3 regions of the Streptomyces sp. NPDC091271 genome follow, and region 3 is predicted to be linked to each of the others. Evidence: riboswitches for the same ligand, from Rfam matches in the RefSeq annotation. Region 3 holds a riboswitch; each other region holds the start of a gene.
The links. A riboswitch is a leader RNA that binds a small molecule or an ion and turns the genes downstream of it on or off. The one in region 3 is predicted to bind cyclic di-AMP.
Positions count from the first base shown of each region.

Region 1: it holds a riboswitch for cyclic di-AMP, as region 3 does, so the genes downstream of both, ACIQM3_RS26995 (M23 family metallopeptidase) here and ACIQM3_RS16520 (peptidoglycan DD-metalloendopeptidase family protein) in region 3, are expected to answer to the same signal.
Region 2: it holds a riboswitch for cyclic di-AMP, as region 3 does, so the genes downstream of both, ACIQM3_RS11220 (C40 family peptidase) here and ACIQM3_RS16520 (peptidoglycan DD-metalloendopeptidase family protein) in region 3, are expected to answer to the same signal.

Region 1 covers NZ_JBIVVD010000006.1:620,700-627,723, reverse strand. The annotation lists gene ACIQM3_RS27005 (PrsW family intramembrane metalloprotease) at 1-858, shown strand, start outside; gene ACIQM3_RS27000 (aldo/keto reductase) at 855-1,799, opposite strand; gene ACIQM3_RS26995 (M23 family metallopeptidase) at 2,025-3,065, opposite strand; cyclic di-AMP (ydaO/yuaA leader) riboswitch at 3,077-3,229, opposite strand; gene ACIQM3_RS26990 (PP2C family protein-serine/threonine phosphatase) at 3,463-4,620, opposite strand; gene ACIQM3_RS26985 (MerR family transcriptional regulator) at 4,755-5,501, opposite strand; tRNA gene ACIQM3_RS26980 (tRNA-Met) at 5,618-5,691, opposite strand; gene ACIQM3_RS26975 (FAD-binding oxidoreductase) at 6,120-7,024, shown strand, end outside.
Region 2 covers NZ_JBIVVD010000002.1:912,251-919,274, forward strand. The annotation lists gene ACIQM3_RS11210 (ATP-dependent Clp protease proteolytic subunit) at 76-711, shown strand; gene ACIQM3_RS11215 (hypothetical protein) at 719-1,027, shown strand; cyclic di-AMP (ydaO/yuaA leader) riboswitch at 1,367-1,563, shown strand; gene ACIQM3_RS11220 (C40 family peptidase) at 1,567-2,037, shown strand; gene ACIQM3_RS11225 (LysE family translocator) at 2,056-2,697, opposite strand; gene ACIQM3_RS11230 (LysR family transcriptional regulator) at 2,770-3,684, shown strand; gene ACIQM3_RS11235 (ATP-binding protein) at 3,767-4,198, opposite strand; gene ACIQM3_RS11240 (helix-turn-helix domain-containing protein) at 4,429-5,382, shown strand; gene ACIQM3_RS11245 (DUF397 domain-containing protein) at 5,319-5,525, shown strand; gene ACIQM3_RS11250 (8-amino-7-oxononanoate synthase) at 5,518-6,666, opposite strand; gene bioB (biotin synthase BioB) at 6,811-7,024, shown strand, end outside.
Region 3 covers NZ_JBIVVD010000004.1:4,328-11,351, forward strand. The annotation lists gene dxs (1-deoxy-D-xylulose-5-phosphate synthase) at 1-1,594, shown strand, start outside; gene ACIQM3_RS16500 (aspartate aminotransferase family protein) at 1,591-2,985, shown strand; gene ACIQM3_RS16505 (helix-turn-helix domain-containing protein) at 3,043-3,663, shown strand; gene ACIQM3_RS16510 (DUF6126 family protein) at 3,730-3,903, shown strand; gene ACIQM3_RS16515 (tyrosine-protein phosphatase) at 3,913-4,737, opposite strand; cyclic di-AMP (ydaO/yuaA leader) riboswitch at 5,151-5,311, shown strand; gene ACIQM3_RS16520 (peptidoglycan DD-metalloendopeptidase family protein) at 5,314-6,228, shown strand; gene ACIQM3_RS16525 (SGNH/GDSL hydrolase family protein) at 6,405-7,024, shown strand, end outside.

The sequences.
Region 1 (7,024 bases), on a different contig from region 3:
TTCACCGAGAACATCCTCTACCTGGGCAACGCCTTCGGCGAGGACCAGCAGATGGGGACCACGGGCTTCGCCTCGGTGACGGCGGGGACGTTCTTCGTCCGCGTGGTCATGTCGCCGTTCGCGCACCCCTTGTTCACCGTGCTCTCCGGCATCGGCTTCGGCATCGCGGCGCTCGGCGGCTCGCGCCACCGGGTGCGGCGGGTCGTCCTGCCCCTGCTCGGGCTCACCCTCGCCATGGGCATGCACGCCCTGTGGAACGGCTCGTCGGCCTTCGGACCGTACGGCTTCTACGCGGTGTACGGCGCGTTCATGGTGCCGTGCTTCGGGCTGGTGACCTGGCTGGCGGTCTGGTCGCGCCAGCGGGAGCTGCGCACGCTCTCCACCGAGCTGCCGGTGTACGCGGCGGCCGGCTGGCTGACCCCCGCCGAGCCGGTCGCCCTGGCCTCGATGCGGGCGCGGGGCATGGCCCGCGACATGGCCAGGCACTGGAACAGCCAGCCGGACCGCGCCCGGGGCAGGGCCGCGGCCCGCGCCGTCGCGGAGTACGAGTCGTTCGCCACGTCCCTGGCCATGCTGCGCCGGAGGGCACGTCATGACGGCGCGGGCCCGGACTTCGCCCTCCGCGAGCAGGAGTTGCTGCACCATCTGTGGCACCGCCGGGAGATCGCGGCGCCGGCTCTGACGTACGCGGCCCACGCGACGGGGCGGCTACGCAACATCCGCCCGCCGGCGGCGCCGCCGTTCCCCCGTCAGTTCCCGTACGAAGGCTCTCCGCAGCCCCTGCCGGCACCGCACCGGCACTACGGCGGCCACAACCCGTACCTGGAGGACGGCGGGCGCCCCAGCGGTCCGTCCTAGGCGGATGCCTCGGTCAGCTCCGCCAGCTCCTGGTCGGTCAGCCGGAGTTCCGCCACCGCCACCAGCGCCGGCAGCTGCTCGACCGTACGCGCGGAGGCGATGGGCGCGGTCACGGTCGGCTGCGAGGCCAGCCAGGCGAGCGCGACCGTGGCGATCTCGGCGCCGTGCTCCTGGGCGATCCTGTCGAGCGCCGTGAGCACCTTGCGCCCGCGCTCGGTCTCCAGGTGCTTGCCCGCGCCCTCGGCCCGCGCGCTCTCGACCGAGGCGCCCACCCGGTACTTGCCGGTGAGGAAGCCCGAGGCGAGCGCGAAGTACGGGACGGCGGCGAGGCCGGAAGCGGCCGCCGTGTCCTGGAGCGCGCCCTCGTAGGTGTCGCGCGAGACGAGGTTGTAGTGCGGCTGCAGCGCGACGTAGCGGGCGAGGCCCTCCCGCTCGGAGAAGTCCAGGGAGGCCTGGAGCCGCTCGGGGCTGATGTTGGAGGCGGCGATCTCCCGGACCGTGCCTGCCTTCACCAGCTGGTCGAGCGCGGTGACGATCTCCTCGACGGGGACGCTCTCGTCGTCGAAGTGCGTGTAGTAGAGGTCGATGTGGTCGGTGCCGAGCCGGCGCAGGGACGCCTCGGCCGCCGCCTTGATCGTGGTGGCCGAGAGCCCCTTGTACGCGGGATGGGCGCCGACCTTCGTGGCGATGAGGACGTCGTCGCGGCGGGAACGGGCCGCCAGCCACTTGCCGATGAGGTTCTCCGACTCACCGCCCTCGTTGCCCGGAACCCAGGCGGAGTAGGAGTCGGCGGTGTCGACGAAGTTGCCTCCGGCCGCCACGTAGGCGTCGAGAACGGCGAAGGTGCGGTCCTCGTCGGCCGTCCAGCCGAAGACGTTGCCGCCGAGGGCGAGGGGGAAGACCTGAAGACTCGAGGAACCGAGCGGGCGCAGAGAAGTCATACCCCGAAACAACGATCCGACTGAGGCCACTATTCCGTTTACGGCCCCGGACGGACCGCCGGCCCTGACGTCGGGGGGTTGTGCGTCAGGGCCGCCGGGGTTCCGGTGCGCCGAGTGCGGCGTCAGCGTCCGAACGGGATCAGTGAGCTCGTCCGACCAGGATCAGTCGGTGCCCGGACGGGACCGGCCGGTGTCCGAGCGGGACCGGCCGGTGTCCGAGCGGGGTCAGACCGAGAGACCCTTGCTGCCCAGCCAGCCCATCGGGTCGATACCGGTGCCGTCCGGGGTGTGGACCTCCAGGTGGAGGTGCGGTCCGGTCACGTTGCCGGTGGCGCCGACGCGGCCGATGGTCTCGCCGGTGGTGACCTTCTGTCCGGCGGTGACGTCCATCGAGGACTGGTGGCAGTACCAGATCTCCGTGCCGTCATCGAGCGTCAGGACCGTGCGGTAGCCGTACGAGCCGGACCAGCCGGCCGACTTCACGGTGCCGCTGTGCACGGCCTTGACCGGCGTGCCGGTCGGAGCCGCGAAGTCCAGCCCGGTGTGGTGGCCTGACGACCACATCGAACCGGACTGCCCGTAGGTCGAGGTGATGGTGTACGAGGAGGTCGGAATGGCGTAGCTCGCGGCGAGCTTGGCGAGGCGCTCGGCCTCGGCCTTCTTCTTCGCCGCCTCTTCGGCCGCCTTCTTCTTCGCGGCGGCCTTCGCCTCCGCCTCGCTCTGCTGCTTCGCCGCCTCGGCCGCGGCCGCCTCGGCCGCCGCCTGCTCCTCCGCGGCCTTGGCCTCCGCCTCGGCTCCGGCCTGCTGCTGCTCGGCCTGCTGGAGGATGCGAGCGCGGAGCGCCTCGCCCGCGTCGGTGGTGCCCTGCTCGGCCTCGGCGGCGGTGATGCCCGCGCTGGTCAGCGGGGCCGACGCGGCGACCGTCTCGTGATCCGGGTCGGAGTCGCCGGACATGAACGCGCCCACGCCGGGAAGGGACTTGGCGTCGGGGAGATTGTCCGCGATGGAATCGGGAAGAGAAATGGAGACCGGCGGCTTGCTCTGCGCGGTGGCCATGCCACCCGCACCGACGGCCGCGATGACGCCGACGCCGAGGACGGTGGAGCTACGGGCGAGACCGCGCTGCTTGGCTACGCGGTGCCGACCGCGTACGGGACGGATGGACTCCTCGGTGGGGTTCCATTCATCCCAAGTCCTGTCCTCATCACCGAAGCTGCCGGTCCTGAAGGACGACGGGGCCTCGGGGGCAGGCTGATTGGACGCCACGTGGGCGCACTCCTTTCCTTCCTTCTCGCCTACCGGGTTAGCTGACGGGTTCGGAGCAGGAAGGTCTCCTACGGACCCCTTCGTCCCTCGCGAGACACAGGTGTCCGATTCACCCCATGTAGGTGGTTCCCCGGTTCCCTTGCGGAATTCGGCGCTGCGCACGGTGCCGTCTCTTGCGACGGCGGGTACAACCGCGCTGCGTTATCGAACGTTAATAGAGACGGGTGTCCTTTTCCAAGCTGTTCCCGTAGATCAGTCATGACCCTGGCCTGGACTTTCAGGGGTCAAACGGGTGCAAAAGGGCGACTTGAGCACCCCTCATCCAGCCAGCAGTTTCTGACGTTACGTCAAATGTTATGCGGAGCGACGTCCTTCGACTACCGACGGTCGCGACCGGTCATCCACGGTCCCGCCCCACAATCTTCACCGTCGTCCGCCGCTCCTGCTGGCCCCGCGCCGGACGGCCGACCGCGAGGAGCGCCAAGTCGTCCGTCGACCGGCCGCCGGTGTGCAGCCGTACGTCATCGGTGAGCGCGGACAGCAGTTCCTCCGGCCCCGGGAAGAGGCGGCCGCGCAGCCGGGCCGCCGGGTCGTAGAAGACGCCCTTCGCGTCCCGCGCCTCGGAGAGTCCGTCGGTGAACGCCAGGAACATCGACCCGGCCGGCAGTGTCCACTCGTCCGACCGGTCCGGCCACGCGTCCAGCCCCATCCCGAGCGGCAGGGCGGGCGCCGTCGGCGCCAGCACGTCCAGCGTCCCGTCCGCGTGCAGGACGAGCGGCTCGGGGTGCCCGCGGTTGACGACGCGCAGGACGTCCGAGCCGGACGGGATCTCCGCGACGACGGCGGTGACGAACCCCTCCATGGAGTCGAGACCGCCCCGCCGCGAGCCCTCACGGGCCAGCGCCCGCTCCAGCCGCTGGACGACCCCCTCCAACGACATCTCCTGCTCGGCGGCCTCCCGGAACGCACCGATCACGACGGCCACCGCGGCCACGGCGTCCAGCCCCTTGCCCCGTACGTCCCCGAGGACCAGGCGCACCCCGTACGGCGTGTCCGCGACCGCGAACAGGTCGCCGCCGACGAACTCGTCCGCCTGGGCCGCCTCGTACCGCGCCGCGACCTGCAGGCCGCCGATGCGGTCCTCGGGCGTCGGGAGCACCGCGCGCATCGCGGTCTCCGCGATGACCCTTGCCGAGGCCAGCTGTTCGTTCCTGCGGCGCACGACGCGGTTGATGACGAGGGAGAGCACGGAGACGGTGACCAGGGTGAGCAGGTCGGTGACCGGCACGACCCTGCCGAGCTCGCCGTCCGAGATCCGGATGGCGAGCACCACGAGGATCGCGGTCGCCCCGACACGGACGGTGCTGGCCAGCGAGAAGAAGGGTGCGGCGATCAGCGGCGCCGCGGCGAAGAGCGGAACAGCGGAGACCACGGTCGGGGTCGCGAGGTCGAGGACGACGCCGGCACCGATCATCAGAGCCGGCAGCGCGCGCACGAAAATCCGGGAACGGGAGTTCCTGGGTCCGCTCCCCCGCCGTCCGTCCGGCTTCCCCACCTGTGCGCTCCTGCCCGGTCCACCCACGGGTGCGGACGGTACCGCGCCCCACCCAGGCTGGCCGGAGCCGCGCCGAAAGGCGACTCGTCATCGGCCAAAGGGAGGAGCGCCCCGGAGCCCCCGCCCTCCGGTGGTCAGCCGGGGAGCCGGTGCTGCGCGTAGATCGTCAGTGCGTCCCGTACGAAGACGGCAGTTCCGTCCCCGTGGCGATCGTAGTTCCTTCCGAAGCGGGGATCGGCGACGTACATCTCCCCGATGCCTGTGACATACGCACGCGTGACCTCCATGGTCGCCGACAGCCACTCGCAGTGCCGTCGCGCGATGTCCTGCACCTCGTCGCCGCCGGCCTCCAGGCCGGCCGCCCTGGCCTCCCCGTAGTCCCGGGCGATGGCATCGTGCACGCCCTGGAAGCGCGCGCGCCCCTCCTCGCCCAGCCCGCGCCACCACCGGCCGCTCCGCTCGTACGCCTCCTTCCCCCAGCGCTCGGTGACCTCCTGCTCGTGCACCGTGTGGTCGAAGCCGTCGAACACTTCCTCGGCCATGAGTTCCTCCCCTTCCTCGGTCCTGCGGAGAGTGGTCCGCACCGAGGCGATCTGCCGCCCGATGCGCTCGCGCTCCTGCTCCAGCAGGCGCAGATGGGCCCGGAGCGCCGCCGAGGTGTCCCGCTGCCCTTCCAGCACGTCCCTGATCGCGGGCAGCGAGAGCCCCAGCTCCCGCAGGAGCAGGATGCGCTGGAGTCGGACCAGGGCCTCCTGGTCGTAATAGCGGTAGCCGTTGGCGCCCGTGCGGCTCGGCACGAGGAGACCGATGTCGCCGTAGTGCCGGAGGGTCCGGCTCGTGGTGCCGGCCCGCCGGGCGATTTCCTGGATGGACCACTCCATGGCGGAAACGCTAGATCTTTACGCAGCGTCAAGGTCAAGCCCCCGCGCCGGCGGCCGGGTGACGGCATACGACAGAGGCCCGGATCCTCGAAAAGGATCCGGGCCTCTGTCTTCAGTAGCGGGGACAGGATTTGAACCTGCGACCTCTGGGTTATGAGCCCAGCGAGCTACCGAGCTGCTCCACCCCGCGCCGTTGTGATTGCAACTCTACGCCATCCGGGACGGTGCTCCGACCATTAGTGGCCGCTGCTCCCCCTCCCTCCTCCCGGCCGGAGCCTTTCGATCACGACCCGACGCGTCAACTCACGCCGTGTGCGGTGAAGTTGCCAGGAGGGGGGCGTTCCCGAAAGCGTGCCGCATCCCGGATATCGCGTATCGCCTGCCTGGAGGGGAGACCACCTCGGCCGCGCCGCAGCAGGGCTGAGCCCGCGCCGTGCTCCGGTCAGGTCCGGGGCACGGCTCCGCGATTGCGCGGCATCCGGAGCGGCGGGACGCTGGAGGGGCAAGCCTTTCGGTGTTCGGTCCCGTCTGCGCGGCATCCCAGGTGCCGACGTCGGCCCAGCTGCCTCACCCGACGCAGGGGAGGCCGGGCGCATGCGTGTGCGCTAGGAGACGATCATGGACGGCACCATGCTCGAAACGATGAGAACGGCTCTGCGTGGCCCGGTCATCGGCCCGGACGACCAGGAGTACGGGCCGGCCCGCACGGTGTACAACGCCATGATCGACAAGCGGCCGGCGGCCGTGGTCCGGTGTCGCGACACGGCGGATGTCATGGCGGCCGTCGACTTCGTCCGCGAGAACGGCCTGGACGTCGCCGTCCAGGGCGGCGGGCACAGCGGCCCCGGCCTCGGACTCCGGGACGACGCCGTGACGCTCGACCTCTCGCCCATGCGCGGCGTACGGGTCGACCCGGCCACCCAGACCGCGCAGGCGGACGGCGGCGCGACACTGGGCGACCTCGATCACGTCACCCATGCCTTCGGCCTCGCCACCCCGGCGGGGATCATGTCCACCACCGGGGTCGGTGGGCTCACCCTCGGCGGCGGTCACGGCTATCTCACCCGGAAGTACGGCCTCTCGGTGGACAACCTGGTCTCCGCGGACGTGGTCCTGGCCGATGGCAGCTTCGTCGCCACCAACCCGAGCGAGCATCCCGACCTGTTCTGGGCGCTCCGTGGCGGCGGTGGCAACTTCGGCATCGTCACGTCGTTCGACTTCGAGCTGCACCCCGTCGACACAGTGGGCGTCGGGATCACCGTCTGGCCCCTGGAGCTCTTCCAGGACGTCCTGCGCTGGTACCGCGACTTCCTGCCGCAGGCACCGGACGACCTGTACGGCTTCTTCGCCTCGCTGAGCGTCCCGCCGGGCCCGCCGTTCCCCGAGGAGATACACGGGCAGAAGATGTGCGGGGTCGTCTGGTCCTCGACGGCCGACCCGGACTCCCTGGGCGAGACCCTCGCCGTGGTGAACGAACCAGGTCCCCCGGCCTTCCACTTCACCGCGCCGATGCCGTATCCGGC
Region 2 (7,024 bases), on a different contig from region 3:
CCATCTTAACCTCCTGTACGTCCTGTACATTTTTTACGTACTGCGATTCGCTGTGGTCCGAGGAGAGGCATCGCCATGTTCCGTCCCGCCGCCCGCTACGTCCTGCCCGAGTTCACCGAGCGCACCGCCTACGGCTCCCGGAGCATGGATCCGTACTCGAAGCTGCTGTCCGAGCGGATCGTCTTTCTCGGCACGCCGGTCGACGACACCGCGGCGACCGACCTGATCGCGCAGTTCATGTATCTGGAGCACGCGGACCCCGACCGGCCCCTGTCCCTCTACATCAACTCGCCGGGCGGCTCCTTCAACGCCATGACCGCGATCTACGACACCATGCACTTCCTCGCCTGCGAGGTGGAGACCTTCTGCCTCGGCCAGGCGGGTTCGAGTGCCGCGGTGCTCCTCGCGGCCGGCACGCCCGGACGCCGACATGCCCTGCCGGGCGCCCGGGTAGTCATCCAGCAACCCGCCCTGGACGAACCGGTGCAGGGCCAGCCCTCCGATCTCGAGATCCAGGCCCGCGAGTTGGAGCGCGAGCGCGAGATGCTCACGGCCATGCTGGCCCGCCACACAGGCCGTTCCACACAGGAGATCAGCGCCGACATCGAACGGGACACCATCCTCGACGCCCCGGCCGCCCTGGCGTTCGGACTGGTGGACCACGTCGTGGAGAACCGCACGCCGTCCCAGCCGCCGCATCCCGCGAGGTGAACGCCCGATGCTCTCACCCCAGTTCCCGCCGCTCCCCGCCCTGACCCGCGCGGAGGCCGAGTTCATCGACTGCTACCTGGAGGTGCTCGACCAGCTCGGCCGCATCAACCCCGCACGCGGCAGCGACACGTACGGGGCGCTCCGGGCGGCTCAGGCTCTCGCCTCCCGGGCCACCGCCCTCCGTGACGCACTCGTGCTGATGCACGAACGGGGTGAGTCCCAGATCCACGCGGACACTCTGGCCAGGGCACTGCGGCTGCTGGACGGCGAGCGCCGCGCCGGTCGGGTCGCCGTGCCTCCCGCGTCGTCGAGTTGAGCGCTCCGGGCCCGACTCGGCCGCCGCACCCGCTTTTCGGCGCCTGTTTTCGACACGCCCGGCGGCCTGACGAGTTTTCCTCGCTCGATCGGCGTAGAAGGTCCCCCGCCCGAGGGACAGCCCAACTTGCGTGACAGGCGCGGACACTGAACGGAATCTGTCGTTCCGTCGCTGGTGCGCGGCTGGTCCGGTGCGACCGCCCCGACTCCGGACCGGCTGTGTCCACCCGATCGGATCAGTCGTGACGACTCTCACATATCGGCACTTCAACGAGGAAATCCGGCGGCGTGTGCGTAAAGATCCCTGGGACGACAAGCCCCCGCCACCGCGGCGGGGCGGTCCGGGCGGACGCCGAGTCCTGCCGCCGCCCGGATGCCTGGTCGACAGGAGTGGATCGGCAGGAGTGGAGGACCCGAGCACAACGGGCCGACCGGAGTTCCGGACGGCCCTCGGGGTGAAGCCGCTTCGCGCGGCCGGGCAACTTCGCCAGCCCGAACCCGACAGGTCATCCTTCACAGGCGGCTGACGAAGGGTTGCGCATGACTGCGCAGGTTCATGTCCCGTCACTGTTCGCCCGGGTCGGTACGGCCTCGGTCCTGACATTCGCCGTAGGCACCACCATGATGACTCCCGGTCTCGTGAACGACGCCGAGGCCGCCGCCCACTCGACGACGGCACTCAAGATCGCGGCCTCGAAGAAGGGCGCGCCCTACAGATGGGGCGCCACGGGCCCCCACAGGTTCGACTGCTCCGGGCTCACGCTCTACTCGTTCAAGAAGGCCGGCAAGAAACTGCCCCGCACGGCTCAGCAGCAGTACAACAAGACCCGCCATATCTCCAGGTCGCAGCGGAAACGCGGCGACCTGGTCTTTTTCCACGCGGGCCGCAGTGTGTACCACGTCGGCATCTACGCCGGCAGCGGGAAGATCTGGCATTCGCCGAAGACCGGCGCCGTGGTCCGGCTGGAGAAGATCTGGTCCGGAAACGTTTTGTACGGGAGGGTCCGCTGAGGTCCCTCCCTTTTCCGTTCAGTGCAGCAGGGGGCCCGTCACCAGCACGAGTCCCAACGCGGTGAGCGCCGTGCCGCTGCCACCCTCGATCACCCGGGCGGCACGCGGCCGGCGCAGCCACCGGCCCATGCGGTCCACCAGCAGGGCGACGGCCGGGAACCAGACGAGCGCGAGCAGGACGACCACCGAGGCCAGCAGCAGTGTCCTGGGCAGCGGTGGCTCCCCCTCGGGGACGAACTGGGGCAGCAGGCTGAGGAAGAGCACGGGCGCCTTCGGGTTGAGGGCGTTGGTCAGGAAACCCTGGCGCAGTGACCTTCCGGCTCCCGGCAGCGTCCTGCCCTCGCTCACCTCCTCGGCAGCGGTTCCGGTGGTGGCCTGCCGGCGCATCGCGTACAGGCCGCTGAGACCGAGGTAGAGCACGTACGCGCCGCCGAGCAGCTGAACGGTGCGGAACAGGGCGGGCATCGCCACGAGCACGGCGGCGAGCCCGGCCGCGGCCAGCGCGGTGTGCACCACAAGCCCTCCGGCGACTCCCGCGGCGGTGGCGAGCCCGGACCGCCGGGATGTGAGCGCGTTGCGTACGACCACGGTGAAGTCGGCGCCGGGAAGGGCCACCATTCCCGCGGCCACGGCGACGAAGGCGAGCAGTTGTGCGTCCATGGGTCCACCCTGACCGATCCCAGCCCTTAGCGTGTACTTGCAATCTTCTGGGTCTGCCAAAAGGAACGCTTAATGTACGACCCGACACGGCTGGCCGCGCTGGTGGCGGTTTCCGAGGCCGGATCGATCACGCGTGCAGCGGCGCGGCTGGGTTACACCGCGCCCGCCCTTTCGCAGCAGCTGGCCAAGCTGGAGAAGGAGACCGGAGCCGCACTCCTCGTCCGTCACCACCGAGGGGCACGACTGACGGCCGCCGGTGAGCTGCTGGCAGGACGGGCCAGACGCATCCTCGACGAGATGGACCAGGCGCGGCACGAGCTGGCCGGACTGGCAGGGCTGTCGGGCGGCCGGCTGCGGGTCGGCACGTTCGTGACGGCCGGGATCCATCTGCTGCCGCCGGTGCTCACCGCGTTCCGGCGCGCCCACCCCGACGTGGAACTGGCCGTCACGGACTACGAGCCGCCCGCCGGTGTCGCCGCCGTGGCGGCCGGCGACGTGGACCTGGCGCTGACCCACGCGTACGAGCCCGCGGCCGCCGATCCGCTCCCGGCAGGGGTGTCCGCCGAGCCGCTGCTCATCGAGGAGCTGGTGCTGGTCACCGCCCTCGGGCAGATGCTGTCCGAGGGCAGCGGCCCGCTGCCCGTGGCCGAACTCGCGGGCCGGCCGCTGATCAGCAGCGCGCCCGACCATCCCCCGCGTCGCGGGGTGGAGCGTGCGCTGGCGGAGGCGGGGGCCACCCCTGCCGTGGTCTGCGAGTCGCCCGGCTACGCACTGGTGTGCGCCCTGGTCAGCGCGGGGATCGGCGTGGCGGTGGTACCGGAGATGGTGGCCGCGATGTCCCCTGCGCCGCTCGCCGTCCGGCGCCTTGAACCCGCCGCCTTCCGGCGGACGATCTCCGTGGTGCACCGGGGGGACCGGAACACCGCGGCCGCGACGACGCTGATGGCGCTGCTGCGCAGCGGCTTCGGCCGGGCGTCCGCCGCGTGATGACGGCCCCGCGCCACACGGCCCGGACCTCACCACCCGTACTTCCTGCCCGCCCGCACGCACGGGCGCCTGCCCGACGGTGTCAGGACTGGGCGGGAACCGGCCAAGGTAGAGCGACCGAAACGGTCTTTCCCCCGTCCGGGGTGGGGCTGACGCTGAGCCGCCCGCCGCGCTCCTTCGTCAGGGCCCGGATGATCACCATGCCGCGGCCGTTGTCCTGCCGGACCGCGGCGGGCAGCCGCTGGGGCCAGCGGGGGTGGCTGTCCGTCACACCCAGATAGAACTCCACGTCCCGGTCGAGGCGGAGGTCCACCGTGAAGGTGGGTGACTGCCCGAACGTGTGCTGGACGGCGTTGGTGGCGAGTTCCGAGACGATCAGTCGGATGGTGTCGGCGGTGTCGCCGTCCTCGGCCAGGCCCCATTCGGCGAGCACCCGGGCCACATGTCTCCGGGCTGTGGAGACCGAGGCCGGCTCGCTCGGCAGAGTGACGGTTGCTTCCTGATGGTCTGCCATGGCGACGCCGTCCCTTTCCCGCCCTGACCGGCCCGTGGCCGGCCTGGATTGTGCTTCGCGCCAGACTGCCACCGATGCCGCCCTCCATGACGGCGATCCACCAAGATATGCATATATCTATCGCTCATTACGGTGAACTCCGCCCACTTAGTCGTGTACGGGCGTAACACTGGCCCCTTTCCGAGCCGGACCCGCCCGGGCGGCTCTCCGTACAACGGGAGGAGGCCGCCATGCGAAACGGCCCTGCGGTACGCCGTCGCAAGCTCGGTGAGGAGCTGCGCAGCCTGCGTCACACGTCGGGACTCACGAGCCGGGACGCCGCCGGAATGCTGGGCTGGCACCAGTCGAAGGTGAGCCGGATCGAGACGGGGGCGAGCGGGGTGACGCCCGGCGACGTGACCCGCCTTCTGGACGCCTACGGTGTGGACGACCGTCAGCTGCGCTCCCTGCTCCAGACGCTCGCCGGCTCGGCGGGCGGAGGCGGAAGCGGCTGGTGGCACGCCTATCGCGGGCTCATCCCGCCCCAGTACCGCGACTTCATCAGCCTGGAGTCCCAGGCCGATGCCGCCCGCACACTGGAGACCTCCGTGGTCCCGGGCCTGCTGCAGACCGCCGACTACGCGCGGGCGGTGACCCGGTCCTCGCTGGACGGACTGCCGCCCGCACAACTCGACTCCCTCGTGGAGGTCAGACTCGCCCGGCAGAGCGTCCTCCACGCACCCCGGCCGCTGCGGCTCAGCGCCGTACTCGACGAAGCCGTGTTGAGGCGAGGGGTCGGCGGCCCTCGGGTCATGGAGGAACAGCTCCTCCATCTGTGGCAAGTCGCTCAACTTCCGCACGTGACACTGCAGTTACTGCCGTTCGAGGCCGGGAGTTATATCGGCCTCACAGGCTCTTTCGTTATTTTTTCATTTCCGACCACTTCTGACCTAGACGTGGTCGTTCTCGACCACTTGACGAGTAGTCTCTATCTGGAGCGGAAAGAAGACCTTGAGGCGTACAGCTCGGCCTTCCGCACGATGCAGGCTCACGCACTATCGCCCGAGCGTTCGCTGGACCTCATCGCCGCGGTAGGCCGCGGTGATCAGCCGGAACCTTCAGACTGCCCGAGGGGGCCACGATGTCCGACCGTCTCGCACAGCCCGCACCCAGGTGGCGGCGCAGCAGCCGCAGCACCGGCATGAACAACTGCGTGGAAACCGCGCCGACCGGCGATGACGACCTCGCCGTACGGGACTCCAAGGACACGTCCTTGCCGCCGCTTCACTTCTCGGCGACGGCGTGGACGTCCTTCGTCGCCGGACTGGACGCCCGCGCGGTCAGCTGACGGGCCCCGGTGCGGTGGAAAGGATCGTGCCCACAGCTGTCGAGATCTGATCCTGCGTCAGGTCCGCCCGGGCTGTCAGCCTCAGCCGGGAGATCCCGTCCGGCACCGACGGCGGCCGGAAGCATCCCACCGCGAGACCCGCCGTGCGGCAGTCGGCCGCCCACCGCACCGCGGACTCCGCCGAGGGCGCTCGGACCGATACGACGGCGGCGTCGGGGCGCACGGCGGTCAGTCCGGCCGCCGTCAGCCGGTCGTACAGCTCGACGGCGACCGCCCCGGCCCTCGCCGCGCGTCCGGGTTCGCGGCGCAGCAGCCGCAGGGCGCCCAGAGCCGCGCCGACGGCCGCCGGTGCCAGACCGGTGTCGAAGATGAACGTACGGGCCGTGTTGACCAGATGGCGGATGACCCGCGCGGGGCCGAGCACCGCTCCCCCCTGGCTGCCGAGCGACTTGGAGAGGGTGAGGGTGGCGACGACCCCCTCGCCGCCCGCCAGTCCGGCGGCCGCGAGCGCGCCGCGCCCGCCCTCGCCCAGGACACCCAGTCCGTGAGCGTCGTCCACGAGGAGGGCCGCGCCGGCTTCGCGGCAGACACCTGCGAGTGCTGCCAGCGGGGCGGCGTCCCCGTCCACCGAGAAGACGGAGTCGGTCACAGCCAGAGCCCGCCCGCCGTGGCCGAGGAGCGCCTTCCGCACCGCCTCGGGGTCCGCGTGCGGCACGACGGCTGTGGCGGCCCGGGCGAGCCGGCAGCCGTCCACGATCGAGGCGTGGTTACCCGCGTCGGACACGATCAGCGAGTCGTGTCCGGTGAGCGCCGTGAGGGCGGCGAGGTTGGCCGCGTAACCGGACGAGAACACCAGGGCGGCTTCGAATCCGCAGAAGTCGGCGAGTTCGCGTTCGAGTTCGGCGTGCAGCGCGGTGGATCCGGTGACGAGCCGTGAGCCGGTGGCACCCCCGCCCCATGTCCGTGCCGCCTCGGCGGCGGCCGAGGTGACGTCGGGGTGCCGGCTCAGACCCAGGTAGTCGTTGCTCGCGAGATCCAGCACTTCCGTTTCGGCGGGCCGGGGGCGCAGCGTCCGGACGAGTCCGGCGTCGGCACGGCGACGGGCGTCGTCGTCGATCCAGTCGAACGGGGCGTAGGACATGAGCGGGTCCCTTTTTGTAGGCAGCTCACAGACCCTAACCGGGTGCGCAACAGGCCAGGGTGTGGCAATACACACAGCATCGACCGGCTCTACTGTCCGGTTCCTCCTTGGCCGATGACGGTGCCGTACGTCAGGATCAAGGCCATGGACCTGCTGAATACGCTGGTGGACAAGGGGCTGCGGCGCGAACTGCCGACCCGTGACGAAGCGCTCGCCGTGCTGGCGACGACCGACGACGAACTGCTCGACGTGGTGGCCGCGGCCGGAAAGGTACGCCGTCAGTGGTTCGGGCGGCGCGTGAAGCTCAACTATCTGGTGAACCTGAAGTCCGGGCTCTGCCCCGAGGACTGCTCGTACT
Region 3 (7,024 bases):
GCACGACGTCATTGAGAACTCCCACGCCTCCACCGTGCTCGGCTGGGCCGACGGCCTCGCCAAGGCCGACGAGGTGCTGGAGCGCGGGCGTCATGTCGTGGCGGTCATCGGCGACGGGGCCCTCACCGGCGGAATGGCCTGGGAGGCGCTCAACAACATCGCCGCGGCCAGGGACCGCCCGCTGATCATCGTGGTGAACGACAACGAGCGCTCCTACGCCCCCACCATCGGCGGGCTCGCCAACCACCTCGCCACCCTGCGCACCACCGACGGCTACGAGCGCTTCCTGTCCTGGGGCAAGGGCGTGCTGCAGCAGACGCCGGTCATCGGACAGCCGCTGTACGGGTCGCTGCACGGTGCGAAGAAGGGCTTCAAGGACACCTTCGCGCCGCAGGGCATGTTCGAGGACCTGGGCCTCAAATACGTCGGCCCGGTCGACGGGCACGACACGGCGGCGGTCGAGTCCGCACTGCACCGGGCCAAGCGCTTCCACGGCCCGGTGCTGGTGCACTGCATCACCGAGAAGGGCCGTGGCTTCGCGCCCGCCCTGGCCGATGACGCCGACCGTTTCCACACCGTCGGCAGGATGGACCCGCTGACCTGCGAACCACTCGTCGTGCCCGCCGCGCCTTCCTGGACGTCGGTGTTCGGCGACGAGATCGCGGAGATCGGGGCCGAGCGCCCGGACGTCGTCGCGATCACCGCGGCGATGCTGCATCCGGTCGGGCTGACCCGCTTCGCGGAGGAGTTCCCCGACCGGATCTGGGACGTCGGGATCGCCGAGCAGCATGCGGCGGTCTCGGCCGCGGGGCTGGCCACCGGGGGCCTGCACCCGGTCGTCGCCGTCTACGCGACCTTCCTCAACCGGGCCTTCGACCAGCTGCTGATGGACGTCGCCCTCCACCGGTGCGGGGTGACCTTCGTGCTGGACCGGGCCGGCGTCACCGGGGTCGACGGCCCCTCGCACAACGGCATGTGGGACATGTCGGTGCTCCAGGTCGTCCCGGGACTGCGGATCGCGGCCCCGCGCGACGCCGACCGGCTGCGTGAGGAGCTGCGCGAGGCCGTCGATGTCGACGACGCGCCCACGGTTGTCCGGTTCCCCAAGGAGTCGGTGGGGGAGCCTGTCGCGGCCGTCGGGAGGATCGGCGGGATGGACGTCCTGCACCGGGCCCCGGACCCGCACGTCCTGCTGGTGGCCGTCGGCGTGCTCGCCCCGGTCTGTCTGCAGGCCGCCGACCTGCTCGCCGGATCCGGAATCCGCTGCACGGTCGTCGACCCGCGCTGGGTCAAACCGGTCGACGAGCAGCTGCCCGCGCTCGCCGCGCAGCACAGGCTGGTGGCGGTCGTCGAGGACAACAGCCGGTCGGGCGGGGTCGGCTGGGCCGTCGGACAGGCCCTGCGGGACGCCGGCGTCGACGTACCGCTGCGGACGTTCGGCATCCCCGAGCAGTTCCTCGCGCACGCCGGGCGCGGTGAGGTACTCGCCGGGATCGGGCTCACTCCGGTGGAGATCGCCGGACGCATCAGCGCGGCGCTGGAGCGCCGCACGGCAGTGGGAGAGCGGAACATGCCGAAGGAGAATGGGGCATGAAGGACGAACAGCCGGGCTTCGACCTGACGCGGCTCCTCGCGGAACGGGGGGCCGAACGCTACGAGCTGCACACCCGGCACCTCAACCACCAGCTGCCGCGGATGCTCCACACCCTCGGTTTCGACAAGGTCTACGAGCGGGCCGAGGGCGCGCACTTCTGGGACGCGGAGGGCAACGACTACCTCGACATGCTCGCCGGCTTCGGCGTGATGGGGCTGGGCAGACACCACCCCGTCGTACGCAAGGCGCTCCACGACGTGCTGGACGCCTCACTGGCCGACCTCACCCGCTTCGACTGCCAGCCGCTGCCCGGACTCCTCGCCGAGAAGCTGCTGGCGCACAGCCCGCACCTCGACCGGGTGTTCTTCGGCAACAGCGGTACGGAGGCGGTCGAGACCGCGCTGAAGTTCGCCCGGTACGCCACCGGCAAGCCGCGGATCCTCTACTGCGACCACGCGTTCCACGGACTGACCACCGGGTCGCTCTCCGTCAACGGCGAGAAGGGCTTCCGCGACGGGTTCGCGCCCCTGCTGCCCGACACGGCCATCGCGCTCGGCGACCTCGACGCGCTGCGGCGCGAGCTGAAGCGCGGGGACGTGGCCGGGCTGGTCGTGGAGCCGATCCAGGGCAAGGGCGTCCACGCCTCACCGCCCGGCTTCCTGCGCGAGGCACAGGAGCTGCTGCACCGGCACAAGGCCGTACTCATCGCCGACGAGGTGCAGACCGGACTCGGCAGAACCGGGGACTTCTACGCGTACCAGCACGAGGAGGGTGTCGAACCCGATCTGCTCTGTGTCGCCAAGGCGCTCTCCGGCGGGTACGTCCCGGTCGGGGCGACGCTCGGCAAGGACTGGATCTTCAAGCGCGTCTACTCCTCGATGGACCGGGTCCTCGTCCACTCCGCCAGCTTCGGCTCCAACGCCCAGGCCATGGCAGCCGGGCTCGCCGTCCTCGCGGTGATGGAGCAGGAGGAGACCGTCGCGAACGCCCGTCGCACCGGTGATCTGCTGCGCGAGCGGCTCGCCGCGCTCGTCGAACGCTACGAGCTGCTGCACGAGGTGCGCGGCCGGGGCCTGATGATCGGTATCGAGTTCGGCCGGCCGTCCTCCCTCAAGCTCCGCAGCCGGTGGACGATGCTGCAGGCCGCCCGCAAGGGACTCTTCGCCCAGATGGTGGTCGTGCCGCTGCTCCAGAAGCACCGGATCCTCACCCAGGTCTCCGGTGATCACCTGGAGGTGATCAAGCTGATTCCGCCGCTGGTGATCGGGGAGCCGGAGATCGACCGCTTCGTCACCGCCTTCACCGCCGTCATGGACGACGCGCACAGCGGGGGTGGGCTGATGTGGGACTTCGGCAGGACACTGGTGAAACAGGCCGTGGCCAACCGCTGATGTTGCCTCTGAGGCAAATTATTTGCCTCAGAGGAAATGTCCTGGCCCAATGGAGGCATGAATCCTCCTGACGGAGGGGTGGCCGACGAGCTCCCGGGGGTCGCGCCACGCCTACGCGATCTGCGCCGCAACCGCGGCCTCACCCTGGAGAGCGCGGCGGGACGGGCGGGGCTCTCCCCGGCCCACCTCTCCCGGCTCGAAACGGGCCGGAGGCAGCCTTCGCTGCCGATGCTCCTCGGCCTCGCCCGGGTCTACGGTACGACCGTCTCCGAGCTCCTGGGCGAGATGCCGCCCGAACGTGACGCGATCGTCCGCGGCGGCCCGCCCGCCGGCGCGCCCCGATCCACCGAGGCGGGCGGCTGGCTCTACCGGCAGGCGGGCGGGCCGGGCCGCGCCATGCAGGCGCTGCACGTCCGTGTCCCGTACGGCGTGGAGGGCGACCTCGTGCGCGTCCACCCCGGAGAGGAGTGGCTCTACGTCCTCGACGGCAGGCTGCGGGTCGTGCTCGGCGAGACCGTGCACGACCTCGATCCGGGTGACAGCGCGCACTTCGACTCGCTCACCCCGCACCGGATCGCGGCCCTCGACCCCGGTGGGGCGCGACTGCTCTTCGTCCACACGCTGCTGCAGAGCCCGGCCGCCGAGCTGTGCCTGGGCAGCGGGATCCACCGGCTCTGATCCCGCACACCCACGCCGCGCGCCCCCTTCGCCACCCGGCCCGAGCGGCCGGAAGAGAGGACCGTCATGTCCGATTCGGAGTACTACGACCCGCTCACCCCGCGCAGGCCGAAGAGCAAGGACACGCAGGAGCGGCGGATGCCCCGCGGCGTCGTGATCCGGCTCTTCGCCTACCTCGTGGCCGGACACGTCGTCGCGGGCTTCCTCTTCCTTCTCTTCACCGTGGCCGGCAAGGGATGACGCCCGGCGTCACGCACCCTCGACGAGTCGCTCACGCAGCTTCGCGCGGGTCCCGTCGCTGATCTTCAGCCCTTCCACGAGATACCGGTCCGTGCTGCCCCAGACCTCGTCGATGGTGTCGAACGCCGCGGCGAGGTATTCGGCGCGGGCGCCGAAGAGCGGATTGAGCAGTTCCATCACCTCTTCGGACATCCCTACCGGTGAGGTGTCGCTACGGCGCACCTTGTAGCGGCGGTGCGCGTCGTTCGACTTGAGGTAGTCGGCCTCGATGGCCTCCTTCTCGACGCCGATCGCGAGCAGGGAGACCGCGATCGACAGGCCGGCCCGGTCCTTGCCCGCCGCGCAGTGCATCAGCGCCGGCACGCTGTCCTCGGCCAGCGCGTGCAGCACACGGCTGTGTTCGGCGGTGCGGTCCTTGATGATCGAACGGTACGAGGCGATCATCCGCCCCGTTCCCTTGCCGTCGGCGAGGATCGAGCGCAGCTGCTGGATGTTCCCGTCGCGCACCAGCCGCCAGAACTCCGCGCCGTCCGCCGGGTCGGAGAGAGGAATGCTGACATTCCGGACGCCGGGCAGCTCCACGTCGAGACCGTCGAGCTTGTGGTCCGCCGCGTTGCGGAAGTCGAAGATCGTGTGCAGGCCGAGCCCGGCGAGGAAGGCGGCGTCGGCCTCCGTGGCGTGGGCGAGGTGGCCGCTGCGGTAGAGGCGCCCGTACCGCACGGTGCTGCCGTCGACGGTCGGAAGCCCGCCGACGTCGCGGAAGTTGCGGACACCGGTCAGATCGACGTCCGCCGGCTCGGGGCCGACCGGCGGGACCTCTGGCAGCTGCGTCACAAGGGCTCCTGGGGTGTCGGGCGTCGGCGCCGCTCGCCGACGGGGGCACGCCCGCGACGATACGACATGGCTGCATCGGACAACTGTCCCGGCCGCCGTGGTCCTGGTCTCCCTGCGCGGACGAGACCGCGCCATGTCCGTATTGGTGTATTTAGCAGAACATGCCCCGCTTGTGCGGGAGATGGGGTGAGGCGGGTGAGCGGGATCATATCCGTGACGGTGTGTGGTGAAGGCGCCGGAGGGTATTCCGGACGCCGTGCGGAAAGCCAAGATCCGTAATCCACGGAGTGTGACGGGAATTCCGCGCGCTGATGAAGCGTGGATTCCGGTCCGGAATCCACGGCTTGTTCGCGACGTACCGGCTCGCTTACGGTCACGGTCAATCCGGACGGAACGCCTAATCCTGCCGCCGCCCGGAATCCGCACCGACTCACGTGTGGCAGGAGCGGGGGAACCAGGTAGGCCGCCGGCCGGAGGGATCCGGTACGGCTCGGGGTAAAGACGCGCACCGCGCGGCCGGGCATCTCCAGTCCGAACCCGACAGCTCACCTCGCAGGCGCCGGAGAGGAAATTTCCATGCCCGCAAAAGGCAAGCACCGTCGCACGAAGACCGGCCCGATCTCCCGAGGCGTCCTTGCCGCAGGGACCGGCGGCGCCGTACTCGCCCTCCCGCTGATCGGCGCCACCGGCGCCCACGCCGCCGAGCAGGCCGCGCCGGCCGCCGAGTCCGCCGCCGCGCACAGCGCCCCGGCCTCGGCGAAGAGCGCCCCGAAGACCTACTCCGTGGTCTCCGGCGACTACCTGGCGAAGATCGCGGGTGACCAGAAGATCAAGGGCGGCTGGCAGAAGCTGTACCAGGACAACCGCGACGTCGTCGGCGAGAACCCCGGCCTGATCCTCCCGGGCATGAAGCTGACCCTCGGCGCCAAGGCGTCCGGCTCCGCCGAGTCCGCACCCTCCAAGTCCGCCCCGTCGGCGGCGAAGAAGGCCGCCCCGGCCGAGAAGAAGGCCGCCCCGGCCGAGGCGACGTCGGCTCCGGCGGCGAAGACCGCCGACTCCGGCGCGTCGGAGGAGAGCACCGGCTCCGGCTGGGCCACCCCGGTCGAGAACGCCAACGTCACCACCCAGTACCGCGCCTCGGGCGCCAGCTGGTCCAGCGGCTACCACACGGGCTCCGACTTCCAGGCGGCCTCCGGCACCAGCGTCCGGTCCATCGGGCCGGGCACCGTGGTCTCCGCCGGGTGGAGCGGCTCGTACGGCAACGAGGTCGTCATCCAGCACAGCGACGGCATGTACTCCCAGTACGCCCACCTCTCCTCGCTCGAGGTCTCGGCCGGCCAGACCGTCACCGGCGGCCAGCAGATCGGCCTCTCCGGCACCACCGGCAACTCCACCGGCCCGCACCTCCACTTCGAGGTCCGGACCGGCCCGAGCTACGGCTCCGACGTCGACCCGATCGCCTACCTGCGTTCGCACGGCGTCTCCATCTGAGACACGCCGCCTGAGGGTGTCATCTCAGGCTGAAGGAGAGGGGCGGTGCGCGCTTGCGCACCGCCCCTCTCCTTATTCCGGCTTTACCAAAAACTGACCGGGTGGTCTTTCTCACCACCCGTCAACCCCTTATTACGGTCGCGTAGGTCACAATCGAAGGTGCAAGATAAGCCCTTGTGGCAGACGATTCGAGAAACAAACAACGAGGCATCATCGGGTCGTACGCAGCGATTGGCGACAGTTTCACCGAGGGCGTCGGAGACGCCGGCCCCGGCGGGACACTCGTCGGTTGGGCAGACCGGCTCGCGGTGCTCCTCGCGGACCAGCTCCCGGGCGCCGACGCGACGGTCGCCCCCGCGGACGACAAGCACGGCAACTTCCGGTACGCCAATCTCGCCGTACGCGGACGGCTCCTCGACCAGATAGTCGAGGAACAGGTCCCCCGCGCCAAGCAGCTGGCACCTGATCTGGTGAGCTTCTGCGCCGGCGGCAACGACATCCTCCGTCCCGGCTCCGACCCGGACGACGTGGCAGAGCGCTTCGAGCGTGCGGTCGCCGACCTGACGCAGGCGGTCGGCACGGTCATGGTCACCACCGGCTTCGACACCCGTGGCATCCCCGTGCTCAAGCATCTGCGGGGCAAGATCGCCATGTACACCGCTCATGTCCGGTCCATCGCCGACCGCTACGACTGCCCGGTGCTGGACCTGTGGTCCCTGCGGTCCGTGCAGGACAGACGAGCTTGGGACAACGACCGGCTGCACCTCTCGGCGGAGGGACACACCCGCGTCGCGCT